4 regions of the Methylobacterium sp. AC832 genome follow, and region 2 is predicted to be linked to each of the others. Evidence: predicted binding sites of a transcription regulator. Region 2 holds the regulator's gene; each other region holds the start of a gene.

Region 1 (4,219 bases), on a different contig from region 2:
GCATCGAGAAGTCCTGGGCCATGCGGACCAAGGCGTCGTAGATCGATTGGTCGCCATGCGGATGGTAGAGACCGATCACGTCGCCGACGATGCGGGCCGACTTGACGTATTTCCGCTCGGGCAGGTGCCCGCTCTCATAGGCCGAGTAGAGGATGCGCCGGTGCACCGGCTTCAGGCCGTCCCGCGCATCGGGCAGCGCCCGGCTCACGATCACGCTCATCGCGTAATCGAGATAGGAGCGGCGCATCTCGTCGGTGATGGAAACGGGCTTGATGTCCGAGGCGGGCGGCGTCGCGCCGGCGCCGGTATCGTCTTTCTCTGCCAAGGTCTTCGATCTCTGCCTGTGACGGTCCCGGCGGGCCGGGTCCGCGTGGAGCGACGGGCGCTACGGAAAGTGGGGGGCGGGGCGTTCCGCGTGGCCTCGAAAAGGCCGGCCGCGTCACGTCCTGGCTCGGACGTCCTTCATACGCCATCCGGTGCCGCTGCGCCACCGCCGGACATGTCGCGACGACATCGACAAACCCCATGCGTCGCAAGCGCTTGCGACGCCGATTTCAGCGCATGAGCACCGGTTGTTTCCCGGCCGCTTCCCCGGATGGGTGGAGGCGCGGTGGAACCCGATCCGGGGCCCATGTGGGAGTATCGCGAGGTCGCCTAGAATGGTGGGGGCGGAGCGTCTTGCTCCTCACCTCGCCGCAGCGCCCGCGAAATCGGACATCTCGTAGAGCGGCCGGATCTCGATCTCGCTCGGGCCGGGCATCGGGTTGGGACAGCGCTTCACCCAGTCCAGCGCTTCCTCCATGTCCTTCACCTGCCAGAGCCAGAAGCCGGCGACCAGTTCCCCGGTCGCGGCGAAGGGGCCGTCGCTGACGGTGCGGGAGGCACCGTCGAAGGCGACACGCTTGCCCTTGGCGGAGGGGTGCAGGCCCTCGCCGGCGAGGAGGATGCCCGCCTTGGCGAGTTCCATGTTGAACTCGCCCATGGCGGTGAGCAGGTCGAGGGACGGCATGATCCCCGCCTCGCTGTCTGTGGTCGCCTTGACCAGAACCATGACGCGCATCGATTCGCCTCCCCTGCTCGATCGAGCCCATGGAAGCACGAAGGCACGGTTCGTGTGAACTCACAGACCGCTGGGCCGGTTACCCGACGCCATCGATCCCGCCGCATCCATCGACAGGGGCAAAGTCATGCTCGTTCGCCCGAAAGCCGTCGCTTTCGACATCATCGGCACCGTGTTCAGCATGGAGCCGATGCGGCCCGCCCTGGTGGCAATGGGCTTGCCGCCCCTCGCCCTGGACTTCCTCTACACCGCCGGCCTGCGGGACATGTTCGCCCTGGCGGCCACCGGCACCTTTGCGCCGTTCCAGTCCGTGCTGTCGGGGTGCCTGGACGAGGTGCTCGCCATGCATGGCCTCTCCGCCTCGCCGGAGGACAAGACGGCTTTGCTCGGCATGATGAAGGCCCTTCCGCCGCACGAGGACGCCAAAGCGGCATTCGAGGTTCTGGCCGATGCCGGCATCCGGGTCTTCGCACTGAGCAACGGAGCAGCCGCGACCACGAAGGGACTGCTCGGCGCGGCCGGTATGGAGGGGCTCGTCGAGCGGGTTTTCTCCATCGAAGAGGTGAAGCTTTCGAAGCCGCGCCCCGAGGTCTACCGCCATGCCGCGCGGGCCGCCGGCCTCGCTCCGGGCGAGATGGCCTTGATCGCGACCCACCCCTGGGACCTCCACGGTGCCAGGGTCGCCGGCCTCATGACAGGCTATGTCGCTCGTGGCGTGCCGTACTCACCTGCCCTCGAGGCACCGGATCTGACCGGGGAAACCCTGCTGGAGGTCGCATCGGAGATGGTGCGGCTCGGGCCGTCCCAACCCGACGCCTGATGCCTGTTCGCTATCGGGGCGCCCGTCCGTCCGCTTCAGTGAGCGTCTGTTGAATTTATCGAGCTGCTCGACGTCTGTTCCCCGGTTCACGAGCGGTCGATATGAGGCGCGACAGCACTCCCTCTCCTGGAAGGAGAGGGCTGGGGTGAGGTATGGTCCATCTCCGGAAAGGTCACACACCTCACCCTGTCCCTCTCCTTCCAGGAGAGGGGACCCGCGCTGCCCGCGAGATATGTGACTATCGTCGCCGTGAGCGGGCCGGGTGGAGGCCGATACGCCTAGCTTCCCGTCCGTCGGATGCCGAGGACGGGAACGGCAGATCCCTAGAACGGGATATCGTCGTCGAGGTCGTAATTGGGCTTCGACGAAGCCGCCGCCGGCCGACGCTCGCCGCCCGAGGAACGGCCGCCGCCGTATTCCCCGCCGCGATCGCCGCCCCGGTCTCCCCCGCGATCCCCGCCACGGCCGCCGCCGTAATCGCCGCCACGGCTGATCTGGCCGCCGCCCTCGTCGTCGGCGCCCATCTCTCCACCGCCGCTGCGACCGTCGAGGAGCGTGAGTTCACCGCGGAAGCGCTGGAGCACCACCTCGGTGGTGTATTTCTCGACGCCGGACTGGTCCGCCCATTTCCGGGTCTGGAGCTGGCCCTCGATATAGACCTTCGAGCCCTTGCGCAGGTATTGCTCGGCCACACGGGCGAGGTTCTCGTTGTAGATCACCACCGAGTGCCACTCGGTCTTTTCCTTGCGCTCGCCCGACGCTTTGTCCTTCCAGGATTCGGACGTGGCGATGCGCAGGTTGACCACGGGATCGCCGGAGGCGAGGCGCCGGGTCTCGGGGTCGCGCCCGAGATTGCCCACCAAAATCACCTTGTTGACGCTGCCGGCCATGCCGCTCTCCTCTCGATCGATCTCACTGACGGAAGGGCCTCATACGCCGTCCGTCCCGTTCGCCCTTCATGAACTTCGGACAGGCGGCCCGCAATCGGGAGGGCGAATTTGTCCCCACCGATCACAGGTCGATGTTCTATCTTTGTTCGTTTTGGCGCGCAAGGATCGCGCACTTGCTGGTCACGCGATCCGCACCAGCATCTTGCCGAAATTCCGGCCCTTCAGCAGCCCGATGAAGGCCTCCGGCGCCGCCTCCAGTCCATCGACGATGTCTTCCCGATGCTGGATTCGCCCTTCTCTCAGCCAGGTTCCGACCTCGCTCAGGAACTCCTCCTCCTGGTCGGCGAAATCCCAAACGATGAAGCCGCGCAGGGTCAGGCGCTTGGTCAGGATGGCGCGCATGATGACGGGGCTGCGGTCCGGCCCCGAAGGCAATTCGGTGAGGTTGTAGCCCGAGACGAGGCCGCAGACCGGGATGCGGGCGAAGTCGTTGAGGAGCGGCAGTACGGCGTCGAAGACCGCGCCGCCGACATTCTCGAAATACACGTCGATCCCGTCGGGACAGGCGGCGGCCAGCGCGCCGGGCAGGTCGTCGGTGCGGTGATCGACCGCCGCGTCGAAGCCGAGCACGTCGGTGAGGTAGGCGCATTTCTCAGGACCGCCCGCGATGCCGACGGCGCGCGCGCCCTTCAGCTTGGCGATCTGGCCGACGAGGGAGCCCACCGGCCCGGCGGCGGCGGCGACCACCACGGTCTCGCCCGCCTTCGGCTGCCCGATGGTGAGGAGGCCGGTATAGGCGGTCATGCCCGGCATCCCGAGGACGCCGAGCGCCGTGCTGACCGGCGCCGCCTCGGGATCGAGCTTGCGCAGCCCCTGTCCTTTGGCGACCGCGAAATCCTGCCAGCCCCCGAAGGCGGTCACCACGTCGCCCTCGTGGAAATCCGGATGCCGCGAGGCCACCACCTCCGATACGGTGGCCCCGACCATGGGTGCGCCGATGGCGACAGGCTCGGCATAGGATTTCGCCGCGCTCATCCGCCCGCGCATGTAGGGATCGAGGGAAAGGAGGCGGTTGCGCAGCAGCACTTCCCCCTCCCCTGGCGTCGGAGTGCGGCTCTCCTCGAGCCGGAAATGCGCGGCGGTCGGCTCTCCGTGCGGACGGGAGGCGAGGACGATGCTGCGGTTCACGGCGACCATGATCTGACGCTCCGGTTGTGATGACGAATCCGCTGAACGGGCGTGCGGGAATCGAGGGACATTTCGACAAGGCCGATCTGGCTCGAGGTGTTCCCGTCGCAGGGCCGGGGCACCGCCTGCGCCGAGCGGCGTTGACGCCCATGGGCACATGCCCGTCACCCCGATCGGTATACCCCGATGGCCCGCCCGCTTCTCCTCGCCAGTATCGCTGCCATGTCCGGCCTTGCGTCGCAGGCACTCGCCGAAGATCCC
Region 2 (4,219 bases):
CGCTCCGTAGCGCTGGCAGCCGCCGTAGACGACGCCCGCAACGCGCTGACCCGGCGCATCACCGACGCCAATGGCGGGCAGGCCGGCGCGGTGGCCGCCGCCCTGGTAACGGGCAAGCGCGGCCTCATCAATGCCGAGACCAACGAGGTTCTGCGTGCGGCGGGAATCTACCACGTCGTCTCGATTTCCGGCCTCCACATGGTGCTCGCAGCCGGCGTCGTGTTCTGGCTCGTCCGCGCGCTGCTCGCCCTCGTTCCGGGGCTCGCCCTGGTTTGGCCGATCAAGAAGATCGCCGCCGGCTTCGCCATGGTGGGTGTCACGGCCTATTGCGTCTTCTCGGGCTGGGATATCGCTGCCGAACGCTCGCTCATCATGACGTTGGTGATGCTCGGCGCGATCCTGGTGGATCGCCCGGCTTTGAGCATGCGGAACCTCGCGCTCGCTGCCCTCATCGCCCTCGCGCGCGAGCCGGACGGGATTCTCGGCCCGAGCTTTCAGATGTCCTTCGGCGCGGTAGCCGGCCTCATCGCTTGCGCCGGTGCGCTCAATCGCTGGATGCCGCCACGCGAAGGTGCGGGCCTCTTGGCCCGGATCTGGCGGTTTCTGGCTGTCGCGGTCCTTGGCACGCTGGCGACGACATTGATCGCCCAGATCGCCACGGCACCCTTCGCAACCTATCATTTCCAGACCGTCCAGCCCTTCGGCATCGTCGGCAATGCCCTGACCTTGCCCCTCGTCTCCCTGGCGGTGATGCCGGCGGCGGTTCTTGGGATCCTCGCCTATCCCTTCGCACTGGACCAGCCGGTCTGGTGGGCGATGGGGCTCGCCGTACGCGGGATGCTCACGATCTCCGGCTGGATCAGCGGGTTCGGACACGCCACCCTCGTCGTCCCGGCCTATGGCAGCACGGCACTCTGCCTGCTTGCTCTCGCCCTGCTCCTGCTGACACTTCCCGTCTCGAGCTTACGCTGGATCGGCCTTGCTCCGGCCGCTCTCGGTGTCGTGCTCGCTACCATGCCGCCGCGTTACGACGTCTACATCGACCGTGAGGGTGGCGGTGCAGCCTTCCGCGACGGGGACGGCCGATTGAGCATTCTCGGCAGCCCGCCGGCCTTCGTCCTCGAACAATGGCTCAAGGCGGATGGCGATTCGCGGAAAGTCGCCGCCGTCGCAGCCTCGCCGAGAAGCCGATGCGATACCGTCGGATGCGTCGTCGAGTTAGGGCCGGGTCGGATCGTCGCCCTGGTCAAGGACAAGCGGGCCTTCGCGGAGGATTGCGAACGGGCGAGTGTGATCATCGCCCGCCGTGACGCCCCCAAAGACTGCCGGGCCGGCTTCGTCATCGATCGCGCATACCTGGCCCTACGCGGCGCTACCGCCATCCGTTTCGGCCCCGAAGGACCGCAGGTCACGTCCGCCCACCAACCTCATTCTCGTCCGCCATGGCGGCGGGCGGTCGCCGTCGTCACGCCGTCCCCTTCGCCTCCGAAGGAATCGGGACCGAGTGCGAAACCCATAGAAGCCGAGGCCGACGACGGCGATCCGTCATCCGAAACGCAGCCGGACGGGCTTCAGTAACGACGGACCAGGCTGACGAGCCGCCCCTGGATCTGAACACGATCCGGTCCCAGAACCCTCGTCTCGTAGGCGGGGTTTGCCGCCTCCAGAGCGATGGAGGAACCGCGGCGACGCAGGCGCTTCAATGTGGCCTCTTCATCGTCGATGAGGGCAACGATGATGTCGCCTGTATTCGCAGTGTCCTGCTTCTTGATCACGACAAGATCACCGTCGAGGATACCCGCTTCGATCATCGAATCGCCGCGGACCTCCAGTGCGTAATGTTCGCCGCCGGCCAGGAAGTCCGGTGATAGCGTCACGGAATGACTCTGATTCTGTATGGCGGAGATCGGCGTGCCGGCCGCGATCCGTCCCATGACCGGGATCGTGATCGACCTTCCGCTCTCGTCCTGGGCCTGGGTCGTTGGCTGGCGCAGGGACGGCATCGCCTTGGATCGACCGCCTTCGACGACACTCGGCGTAAAGCGGCGAACTTCACCGGTGGGAGCGGGCTTCGGCGCCGGTGCACCGGTCAGGCTCTCAGGCATCCGGATCACTTCGATCGCCCTGGCGCGATTCGGCAAACGACGCAGAAATCCGCGCTCTTCGAGGGCTGTGATCAACCGGTGGATCCCCGACTTCGATTTGAGATCGAGGGCGTCCTTCATCTCGTCGAAGGAGGGCGGGACGCCACTCTCCTGCATCCGTTGTTGGATGAATTGGAGAAGATCCAGCTGCTTACGCGTCAACATACAGATCACTCTTCCACTGAAGCCAATGGCCGCGACTAACGCCGCTGAAACAAAACACGAACACGGTAGACGTTCCGCAAGTGTTCTGCAAGGGTTCCGTTAACCCGGTGGTAGAGTTTGTTCCTGAGGCGCAATGTTTCGTTCAAGCGGCCTTGCCGCTGGCCGGCTTGGCGTCCGCCGGTATCACCCGCCGGGCCCTTCAAGCATCCGAAGGGGCGTCGTGCCGCGGGGGCTTACCCCGCCCCTGTATGGCGGGCCTTCGCGGTGTCCGGCGGAGCCGCGCGCCCAGTCCCCGCCGATGACTTAGTCGGTCACCGACGGCCGGGGAGCCATGCGATATGGCGGGTACTCTGGGGGCAGCGTCGATCAGTCGAGATAGTCACCATATTTCTCAACATGGCTGGCGAGGCCGAGGCCGTGCTCGCGCACGAGGCGTTCCGCCAGATCTGCATCGCGCGCTTCCAATGCCTTGATGATCGCCACGTGTTCCTTGATCGAGTTGGCCGCGCGTTCCCCCTGACGCAGCGCGGTGTTGCGAATACCGCGGACATGCATCAGCAGGTTGCTGGTGATGTCTTTGATCACGTCGCACTGGCCGAGCGAAATGATCTTCTGGTGGAAGCGAATGTTGGCCTCCGAATACTCGTCGAGATGATCCGACGGGCGTCCTTCATAGAATTCTGGAAAGTGCTCACGCAGGCAGTGAAGTTGTTCGTCGGTGGCACGCTCGCAGGCGAGGCGCGCAGCCATGCTCTCCAAGGCAGACCAAGCCTGGATCATGCTGACAATTTCTTTCTTCGACTTCTTGATGACGAAGACACCGCGACGGGCCTCGAACCGCACGAAGCCTTCCTGCTCCAATACCGTCAGCGCTTCGCGCACAGGGGTGCGGCTCACGCCAAGGTTCAAGGACAGCTTTCGCTCATCCAGGCGAACCTCTTCACGCTGATTATAAATGTTCATGTTCGTGATTGCTTCTTTGAGCGCGTCATAAGCCAATGCACGCAAGCTTGAAGTCGCAACGATAGGCTTTACTTGAAATGTGTCGGTTTTAACCATTTTTCATGCCACCTAGAATAATTTAAACTCGCACACGCGGGCGAGCACACTTGGTGTGAAGCATGCCAAACTCGCGTTTGAAATACAAGGAATGCCTCGGCCCGCTCAAAGCTCTTAACATAAGCTGAGTGGCGCTTTCCTCGCTACGGTTCGAAGAGCAGACTTCCGATTACCATGTAGGAAGGAGTTGTATTCTTCCTGTGTCGACCGGCCATGCGAAGCCTCGCGTTCCAGTGATCCGATGCTGATCGGCACAATCATGCAATTCCGTTTGACAGTTGGTATTTGGTATGCCACCAATTGCCCACCGGGTCGGAGGGCTTACAGCAGTTTTTGACTGCTAGATCGGGTCAAAGCGTCTTCTCTGTTCGAGGCAGGCGCGGGATCGCCAGCCGGCGAACGCCGCTCGACTGGCGGGAGGCATTATAAAACATGGTGATTTGGTTGTGTCCACCATCGACCTCGCCAAGTCACCGCAAAGATTAAGCTGCGCGGAATACCCAAAGAGATCATAAATTTTTGGATTCCCGTTGAAGAAAATCCACGCCCCGTCGAGGGAGAATGAAACGTCCCGCTGGCCGACTTCACTGCAACGCCAACTCCAAAGTCACTGCCAGGACGACGATCTAACGTCGAGGAATCCCGCGGTCTCCGAAGCCGCATCACAATCGGGTTTGCGCTGTACGAGAGAACCAAATCCCGCGGCGGAAAAGTTCACGTCATCGGTTCGCCGACTTTGCGGACCGCCAATCAAAATAAAACGTCAAAGAACCAGGGAGAGAACACGATGTCAGCTTTGGCCCAGAGAATCGATGTCGACGTTTCGGCCGAGCCGGAACTCACCGATGGCT
Region 3 (4,219 bases), on a different contig from region 2:
CGTAGGAAAATCGCGAGCGCATAAGTCTCGGTGCACCGGTATGCGAAGTCGCCCAGGTGCCAGACCGTGTCATCCGGGTGGACGACGGCGTTCCAACGTTCGACCAGGGTCTCGTCGTGCTCGTGAAGCGAAGCGAACGGTCGCTGGGTCTGCATCCTCGGGCTGAGGATGAGAGCTTGATGGCCAACGTGGCTGTCGGCCGTAAAATGTACCTTTGGCATTTTAGCCTCTCGCAATTGCGGAGGCTTCGCGCGCGGCATCGCTCTCCGGGATTAGTCGGTCGGGGGCGGCGCCATGCGTTTCATCGTTACTATCCTTGAAGCTTCCGCGTGATCGCCTGGCCGGTCCCCGAACGCAAGGGGCGTGAGAAGCTTGTCAGGCCGCGGCGACTATCGGAATCTCGTCGAGGCGGGTCGTGTAACGGGGCGACCGCATCTTGAACTTGGTCGACCATTCGCGGTTCGGGGCGAACCCGGCGGCGCCCGGGACGACGGCGCCTCGTCCGAAGCGGCGATTGCAGGCGTCGAGCGCCTCCATCAGGGCGGCTCCCATCTCGCGGTCGAGTTGGCCCAAGCCCGGCATCGCACGCTGCGATGCGGCCAGCGGCATCAGGTCGGTGGTGACCACCCCGGCCTTGGAATAGCGGAACCCGTCCCGCCTGGTCTTCCGGACGCCGTGGGTGGCGGCCTTCACCAGGGCGAGAGTGTCGCTGGTCGCCTCGGGGAGCGTCACGACGGTCGAGACCGAGCGTTGAGGCCGGTCGCGGTCATGCTCCGAGGTGTGGAAGAAGACCGTCACGTGGTTGGTCGCCAACCCCTCGCGGCGGAGCTTCTCGCCGAGTCTGGAGGCATGGGTGGCGACGGCCTGCTCCATGGTGGCGCGATCCTCGACGCGCTCGGAGAACGACCGGGTGACGGCGCATCCCTTACGGGTGGCGGCTACCGTCTCCAGGTCTAGGCAGGCCATACCCCGCAGCTCGTGGACGAGGCGCTCGCCCACGACTGTCATGGCCTTGCGGGCGACGCGTGGGTCGAAGTCGCGGACATCGGCGGCGCTGTCGCATCCCAGGGCTTCCAGGCGCCGGGCGTTTGCCGGCCCCACACCCCAGATGTCGCCCACCGGGATGCGGATGATCCAGTGGTCGTACTGCTCCGGGTCGGTCAGGTCGCAGACCCCTTCGAGCTCGGGTACCTTCTTGGCGATGTGGTTGGCGAGCTTGGCCAACGTCTTGGTCGACCCGATGCCGACGCAGGTGGGGATGCCCGTCCAGGCCCGTACGGTCGCCCGCATGTCCCTGCATAAGGACGCCCGGTCCTGGTTGCGCACGTCGGAGATGTCGAGAAAACTCTCGTCGATGGAGTAAATCTCGATGCGGGGCGAGAAGTCCCGGTAGACCGCGTTCACCCGGGCCGACATGTCTCCATAAAGGGCGTAGTTCGAGGAGTAGACTTGGACACCCTGCTGCCGGCACATGTCCCGGATCTTGAACCAGGGCTCGCCCATCCGGATGCCGAGCGCCTTGGCCTCGTTGGTCCGGGCAATCGCGCAGCCATCGTTGTTGGACAGCACGATCACCGGCACCTTCGCCAGCCGAGCATCGAAGACCCGCTCGCACGAGCAGTAGAACGAGTTGCCGTCGGAGAGCGCGTAGGCCCGGGCGCTCATTCGCAGCGGCGCTTCGCACAGACGGACCCGGAGACGACGCCCCAGACCTCAATGACAGCGTCGGGGGAGAGTTGGAACTCGGGGAAGCGAGGGTTGGCGAAGTGCAGCGAGATGCGCGGCCCTTGGCGCTTCCAGACCTTGAAGGATCGCTCGCCGTCGATGTCGACAACGACGATGTCGCCGTTGCGCGGGGTGAGCGAGCGGTCGACGACGGCGAGGTCGCCGTCGAACAGGCGGGCTAGGATCATGCTGTCGCCGGCGACCCGGACCAGGAAGGTGGCCGGGCGGTTGACGATCAGTAGGCGCTGGAGGTCGATCTCTTCCTCGATGAAGTCGTCGGCCGGACTCGGGAAGCCGGCCTGGACAGGCTTGGCGAGAAGGGACACCGGCATGGAAAAGCCGATGTTTATGCCAGTGATCTGCATGGTGCTCCTCCAAGAGTCCAGGAACAAAAGCAGAACACGTTTGGCCGGTTCGGTATAGCGGCTACGCTTGGGTGCGAAGCCACAATTCGATGAGGTCCCGCCGATGGTGGAGTGGGGAAAACCCGTCTCCCGCGATAGAGGCGGTTCATGCACCCGCCGTCCGCGAAGGGATGCCACGGACGGTAGGGGTGGACTACGTAGGCAGGGCGCCGTTGATCGCCCGGATCACCTTCTCCGCATTGTCCAGGGTGGCCTCGATGGCGGGGGTCTTTTCGTCCAGAACGGCGGGATTGCGAATAAGCCAGTCCGCCGGCGTGAAGTGATCGAACTCTGGCGTGTCGGGAGGCAGCAGCTTGAAGGCCGCCTCCACCCGCTTGACCAGTCGCACAATACCCCCCGCCTCCTTGTCGAGCTTGGCGGTCGTCAGCACACCGCGGCCCTTCAGGCCGTAGGCTCCGTTGACAATGGCGAGGTAGACTTCCGGGTCGAAGATGTCCTCGACATCCCCCTCTGGCAGGCCGAGCACGTCGGGGTAGTTCATGATGCGGTTCTCGGGGATCGCACCTGCGGCCCGGAGTTGCTCCAGCTTGCGCTTGTCGCCCTGAGCCCTGTCGGACATCACCGCGATGTGCAGCTTCGCGCCCTTGAACAGCGAGACGAACGACTGGATCTTGTCGAGGCCGCCGGCCGGGCAGATCGTCCAGCGCGGATCGAGCGCGATACGCTTGCGGCGCTTCAACTGGGCCGAGAGCGCATTGAGGAAGACGAGGTCGCCGGGCCCCTCGACCAGCAAGGTGTGCTTGCCGATAAACAGGGCCTGGGTCACGTCGTAGCCCAGCGCCGCCTGGAGCGGGAACAGCGTGTCCGGATCGGTCGCCAGGACGTCATCGCGCACCTTGGTGCCCTTCGTCGTCGGGAAGCCGTTCGGCCGCTGTTCGATCTGGTCCTCGACGATGCGCGAGAGCGTCAGGTCGTCGGGTGGAACCATGAACGGCGAATGGGTCGAGAACACCACCTGGTGGTGGGGCACCAGCTTGTCGCCGAAGTACCTCAACAGGTCGGCCTGGGCCTTTCCGTGAAGGGTCAGCCCTGGCTCGTCGAGCAGGAGCACCAGGCTGCCGCCCTGCTTGCTGACCTGGGCGAACTTCACCAGGAACGAGAAGAACCAGATGAAACCGGCGCTCCGCTCCGAGAAGGGGACCGAGACGCGATGCAGGATGTTTTTGACGCGGGCGCGCGCGATCACGCCCTCGTCAAACGGCGCGGGGTCGTTCGGCTCCGCCTTTGTGACCCTGACCTCGATCTCCAGGAACGGGTTCTGGGTCCAGTATTCCCGCAGTTGGTCGGTGATCGCGTTCGACGCGGATTCGCATTTCGCGTTCAGCGACTCGTAGGTCTTCGACTCGCGGATCTCCTCGACCGAGGTCCCGGCGAACTCCAGGAAATCGAGGAAAACCAGCTCGGGGACTTCGAGAGGCTCGCTCGACCTATGCGGGCGGCGACCAAATCGATGGACGCCGCCATCCTCGTCCCTCTCGATGTCGTCGACGCGGATCTGGCCGGCCATGCGGTCGTAGTGCGAGAAGTACATGAAGCTTGGGCAGGCCGAGCGAACGTGGCTCGCAATAGCGTTGAGCACCGATTTGCCTGGCAAGGCTTCCAGGGCATCCAGTAGCGCCTGTTGGGCTGCGGATATTTCCTCCAGGCCCTCCAGGGCCTTCCGGACCGCTGCCGCCGAACCGGAGGCCGCAAAGGCGCGTCGCTCATCCTCGGTTAGCCCATGCCTGTCGGTGAGGAAGGCCATGCAGGCGGCCTCGTCGAGGTGCACGGTCACTCCGATCCCGCCACCGTAGCGCCGGCTGAGGGTCACCTGGGACGACGCGAGGCAGCCGGGCCCGAAAGATGCGGCGAGGTCGTTCATCTCGGCGTCGGACAAGGTCCACCGGGTCGCGATGACCATGGCGTCGTCGTCCGCGTGACGCCTCTCGTATTCGTTCAGGTAACGCCGCGGGTAGTCCCGCTCACGGTCGAACGTGATAGGCGTCGACGCATGAGGTTTCAGGCCGGCGAGCGCGTGAAGCAGTGCCGTCTTGCCTGCCTCGTTCTTGCCGACGAGGCAGGCCATGTCG
Region 4 (4,219 bases), on a different contig from region 2:
CGGAACAATGCACCACGTAGCCGACCCCCTGCACGTCGAGGATCACGAAATCCTCTCCGTAGGAATCCACCACACCCTTCAGCTTGCCGATCATGCATCATCTCGTCATCAGAGACAGGGTCTTATCAGGGACCGGCCCTCCTGTCCGACCAGCCATAGAGAAAGTGACCGCATGATGCGCACGCGCCTCCTCGCCCTCCTGCTTCTGGCCTCGCCCTGCGCCTACGCGCAGGAGACGCCACCCGAAGCTGGTCCGTCGCGCGACCCGACCCAGGTCAAGCCCGGCACCTACGTGCTCGATCCGGCACACGGCAAGATCACCTGGTCGGTGATCCATCTCGGCTACTCGACCTATTATGGGCAGATCACCGATGTGGCGGCCAAGGCCGTTCTGGATCCGAAGGAGCCGGCAAAGAGCCAGCTTAGCGTCACCATCGGCATGGCCAGCATCAACGGCCTCAACGATGCCTTGAACAAGCATCTCCAGGCCCCCGAGTTCTTCGACACGGCCAAGTTCCCCACCGCCACCTACACGGCGACCCTGGTGGAGCCCACCAGCCCGACCACGGCGCGGATCACCGGCACCCTTACCCTGAAAGGTGTGACGAAGCCCGTCTCCTTCGACGCCACGTTCAACCAAGCCGGCACCAACCCCGTCGACAAGCGCTACACCGTGGGCTTCGATGGCTGGGCCGTGATCAAGCGTTCGGATTTCGGTGTCTCGGCCTTCGTGCCGGCAGTGAGCGACGAAGTGAGCCTGCGCCTGGAGGGCGAGTTCAAGGCCCAGTAAACCCGCCCAGGACGTAAAGCCCCCTCTCCCCGCGCCCAGCGCCGGGAGAGGACATGCTCACCTCTTCGCCAGAGCCGCCGCGATCCGTGCGGCGGCAAGCCCGCTCACCCCGGCGACGGGAGCGTGGAGCTTCTTCAGCGCATGCGCACCGCGATGATTGGCATGGGTGACGGCGATGGCGAGGGCATCGGCGGCATCAGCCGTCTTGAACTCGGCCTTGGGCATCAGAAACTTCACCATCGCCTGGATCTGCACCTTCTCGGCATGGCCCGAGCCGCAGACGGTCTTCTTCACCAGGTTGGCGGCGTATTCGGAGACCGGCAGACCCGCCAGAGCCGGCACCAGCAGGGCGATAGCGCGGGCATGGCCGAGCTTCAGGGTCGCCTGCGCGTCCTTGTTGACGAAGGTCTCCTCCACGGCGACCTCGTCGGGCGAGAAACCCGACACGACGCGGGTGATGCCCTCGTGCAATTCTCGAAGGCGCAGGGCGAGAGGCAGGTCCCCATCCGACGTCACCACGCCGCAATCGACATAGGTCAGCTTCGTCCCGACGACGGAGATGAGCCCCCAGCCGGTCCGGCGCAGGCCGGGATCGATGCCGAGGATGCGGACGGAGCCGGTCATGCGCTCAAAACCAGAGGTGACAAAATCATGGGTTGGACAGGTCCGGGCGCGAGCGCCGCGCCGATCTGAGCGTTAAGGACATATCGTGAACGAAGTCTTGTGCCAAGGCATGGGCGATGGCATGGGCAAGACATTGCCGCCCTCGTCGCCTGAGCTGGCGGGAAACGATCCTATCCATGGGGGGACGGACCCACAGCGTCGTGGTCACCGCCGTCCCACCGGATCTCGTCGCCCGTCTCTACGTCTCCAGCGCGTAGCTCGTCGCGGATACCGGCGACGCGCGCGTAAGCTCCCGTTCCATAAGCCCGACGTATCCGAAAAATCAGAATTCCAATGCGGATATCGAGACTTGCCGGCGGAGCTCCGACTGATTCCTGAGCATCTGCCTCTGGCTAATCCTGCCGATCGCCGGGCTCGGAGCTCAGTTCAGCGGGAACGTTCCGACAGGGCCGATCCTGGCGGCAACCGTTCTGGCGGGGCTCGGAAAGCTGACGCGCCGGCGTTGGTCAACCGCTTCCTCGACACCGCAAAAGCAGCCTGATCCTGGCTCCGCTCGAACGAAGCGGATGCCGGATCAGCCGAGTACGCGCGGCACCGGACCGAATCCTGGATCCGCCATCACGAAGGGGACTATCGGATCTGGAACGATCGCTTGTGGCTCCGGGCCGCTCACCCTTCGAGCTTGGCGACCAGGGCGTCGGAGAGAGCGAAATTGACGTAGACGTTCTGGACGTCGTCCTGGTCTTCGATGACTTCGACGAGGCGGATCAGCTTCTCGCCGGTCTCGTCGTCGACCTCGATGGTGTTCTGGGCCTTCCAGATCAGGGCCGTGCGGCGCGGCTCGCCGAAGCGGGCCTCCAGGGCCTTGGAGACCTCGCCGTAGGAATCCTGGGCGCAGGTGATCTCGTGGCCATCCTCGGAGGAGCGCACGTCGTCGGCGCCTGCCTCGATGGCAGCCTCGAGCATCGTGTCGGCATCCGCCACCTTGGCATCGAACTCCACCACGCCGACATGGTCGAACATGAAGGAGACCGCGCCGGTCTCGGCCAAGCTGCCGCCGGACTTTGTGAAGGCCGAGCGCACGTCGGAGGCGGTACGGTTGCGGTTGTCGGTCTGCGCCTCGACGATGAGGGCAGCGCCCCCCGGGCCGTAGCCCTCGTAGCGGATCTCGTCGTAGCTTTCGGCGTCGGCGCCCGAGGCCTTCTTGATGGCGCGCTCGATATTGTCCTTGGGCACGTTCTCGGCCCGTGCCGCGATGATGGCGGCGCGCAGGCGCGCATTCATCGCCGGGTCGGGCATGCCGAGCTTGGCCGCAACCGTGATCTCGCGGGCGAGCTTGCCGAAGATCTTGGAACGGACCGCATCGACGCGGCCCTTGCGGTGCATGATGTTCTTGAACTGGGAATGGCCGGCCATAGCGTGACCTTGGGTCGTGTCGGAGGTGGAGCGGAAGTGCGCGCGCGCGTCACCGCAGCGGGGTTGGGCCGGGTTATAGGCCGGGTCCGCTCATCGAGGCAACGCGGTGAGGCCCCCGGCGTTGATGCGGCAGGGAGTTTCTCTCCTCGCAACGGGGACAGAAGCGATGGCAGACGAAGGAAACGGCGGCGCGGTGCGGCCCTGGTGGCGCCTCGCCTTTACCGCCTGCCTCGGCATCGTTGCGGGCTCGACTTTGTTTCCGCGGCCCGCGAAAGGGGTCACCCCGCGTGCCGGGCGTGCCAGTCCTTCAACGCCGCGAGAGTGATGACGTCGCCGGGCCATGCCGATCCGGCGAGATGGCTATGCGGCGCCTCCCTCTCGCCGAGATCGGAAACGGCCGAGAACGCGCCCTCCAGGCTGTGACCACCGGTATAGAGGCTGCGCGTGGCGATGACCGGCAGGCCGGCATCCAGGGCGGAGCGAATGCCGGGGGCGGAATCCTCGAAGGCGATGGCCTCGCCCGGTTCGACCCCGAGGCGCTTCAGGGCGAGCACGAACACGTCTGGATGGGGTTTCTTGCGCTCGGCCTCGTCGCCGCAGGCGATGGCATCGAACGGATTGCCCTCGGGGAAATTCACGGCGATCAAGGTATCGATATTGGGCCTGCTCGTGGTGCTGGCCACCGCGAGACGTAGGCCCGCGCGTTTCGCCTCCTCGACCAGGCGCGCAATGCCAGGGCGCAGGGCGAGCGCCCCCTGCGTGACGAGATCGCCATAGATCCTGGTCTTGCGGTCGTGGATCTCGCTCATCTGGACGCGACGCTGCGCATCCGGCTCGCCATGCTCGGTCCGCACGTAATGCGCGAGCCTCTCCTTCCCGCCCATGACGGTGAGAAGGTCGGCATAGGCCTCCGGCGACCAGTTCCAGTCGAGCCCCAGTTCGGCGAAGGCCCGGTTGAATGCCTGTCGGTGCAGGTCCTCGGTCTCGGCGAGTGTCCCGTCGACGTCGAAGATCAGCGCCTTCAGCATGCGACGGTGCCGCTGGCGCCCGCCCGGATGGCGGCGATGCGCCCGGCATAGCCGGCGGGCCCGCCCTTGAATACGGCGCTGCCGGCCACGAACGCGTTGGCTCCGGCGGCAGCGGCGAGGCCCACATTCTCGGGCGTGATGCCGCCATCCACCTCGATATCGATGTCGCGTCCGGCGCTCATCGCCTTGATCCGGGCGATGGTCTCCAGCGTCGAGGGGATGAAACTCTGCCCTCCGAAGCCGGGATTCACCGTCATCACCAGGACGAGGTCGACCATGTCGATCAAGGGTTCGATGGCGCTCGCAGGGGTGCCCGGATTCAGCGCGATTCCGGCGCGCTTTCCGAGGTTCAGGATAGTCT

Evidence for each region. Region 2 encodes LexA, which represses DNA repair genes until DNA is damaged. Its sites were predicted from a motif close to TGTTCNNNNTGTGTTCNG; they were not measured.
Region 1: ssb (single-stranded DNA-binding protein) is a predicted target of LexA. The motif match lies at 2,903-2,920, and genes of this name have one in related genera.
Region 3: AC0IXR_RS19025 (LexA family protein) is a predicted target of LexA. The motif match lies at 2,110-2,127, and genes of this name have one in related genera.
Region 4: ruvC (crossover junction endodeoxyribonuclease RuvC) is a predicted target of LexA. The motif match lies at 1,489-1,506, and genes of this name have one in related genera.

What each region holds. Positions count from the first base shown of each region.
Region 1 is NZ_CEEDMV010000002.1:728,710-732,928, forward strand. Features, by position in the region: gene gyrA (DNA gyrase subunit A) at 1-325, opposite strand, end outside; gene AC0IXR_RS10560 (YciI family protein) at 686-1,060, opposite strand; gene AC0IXR_RS10565 (HAD-IA family hydrolase) at 1,188-1,880, shown strand; gene ssb (single-stranded DNA-binding protein) at 2,204-2,770, opposite strand; gene AC0IXR_RS10575 (NADP-dependent oxidoreductase) at 2,951-3,967, opposite strand; gene AC0IXR_RS10580 (DUF4174 domain-containing protein) at 4,145-4,219, shown strand, end outside.
Region 2 is NZ_CEEDMV010000001.1:1,077,151-1,081,369, forward strand. Features, by position in the region: gene AC0IXR_RS04990 (ComEC/Rec2 family competence protein) at 1-1,578, shown strand, start outside; gene lexA (transcriptional repressor LexA) at 1,572-2,309, opposite strand; gene AC0IXR_RS05000 (GntR family transcriptional regulator) at 2,676-3,368, opposite strand; gene oxc (oxalyl-CoA decarboxylase) at 4,156-4,219, shown strand, end outside.
Region 3 is NZ_CEEDMV010000006.1:5,426-9,644, reverse strand. Features, by position in the region: gene AC0IXR_RS19035 (metallophosphoesterase) at 1-221, opposite strand, end outside; gene AC0IXR_RS19030 (Y-family DNA polymerase) at 376-1,665, opposite strand; gene AC0IXR_RS19025 (LexA family protein) at 1,662-2,090, opposite strand; gene AC0IXR_RS19020 (AAA family ATPase) at 2,284-4,219, opposite strand, start outside.
Region 4 is NZ_CEEDMV010000009.1:89,308-93,526, forward strand. Features, by position in the region: gene ruvA (Holliday junction branch migration protein RuvA) at 1-94, opposite strand, end outside; gene AC0IXR_RS22275 (YceI family protein) at 173-790, shown strand; gene ruvC (crossover junction endodeoxyribonuclease RuvC) at 848-1,414, opposite strand; gene AC0IXR_RS22285 (YebC/PmpR family DNA-binding transcriptional regulator) at 2,084-2,830, opposite strand; gene AC0IXR_RS22290 (HAD-IA family hydrolase) at 3,109-3,858, opposite strand; gene rpe (ribulose-phosphate 3-epimerase) at 3,852-4,219, opposite strand, start outside.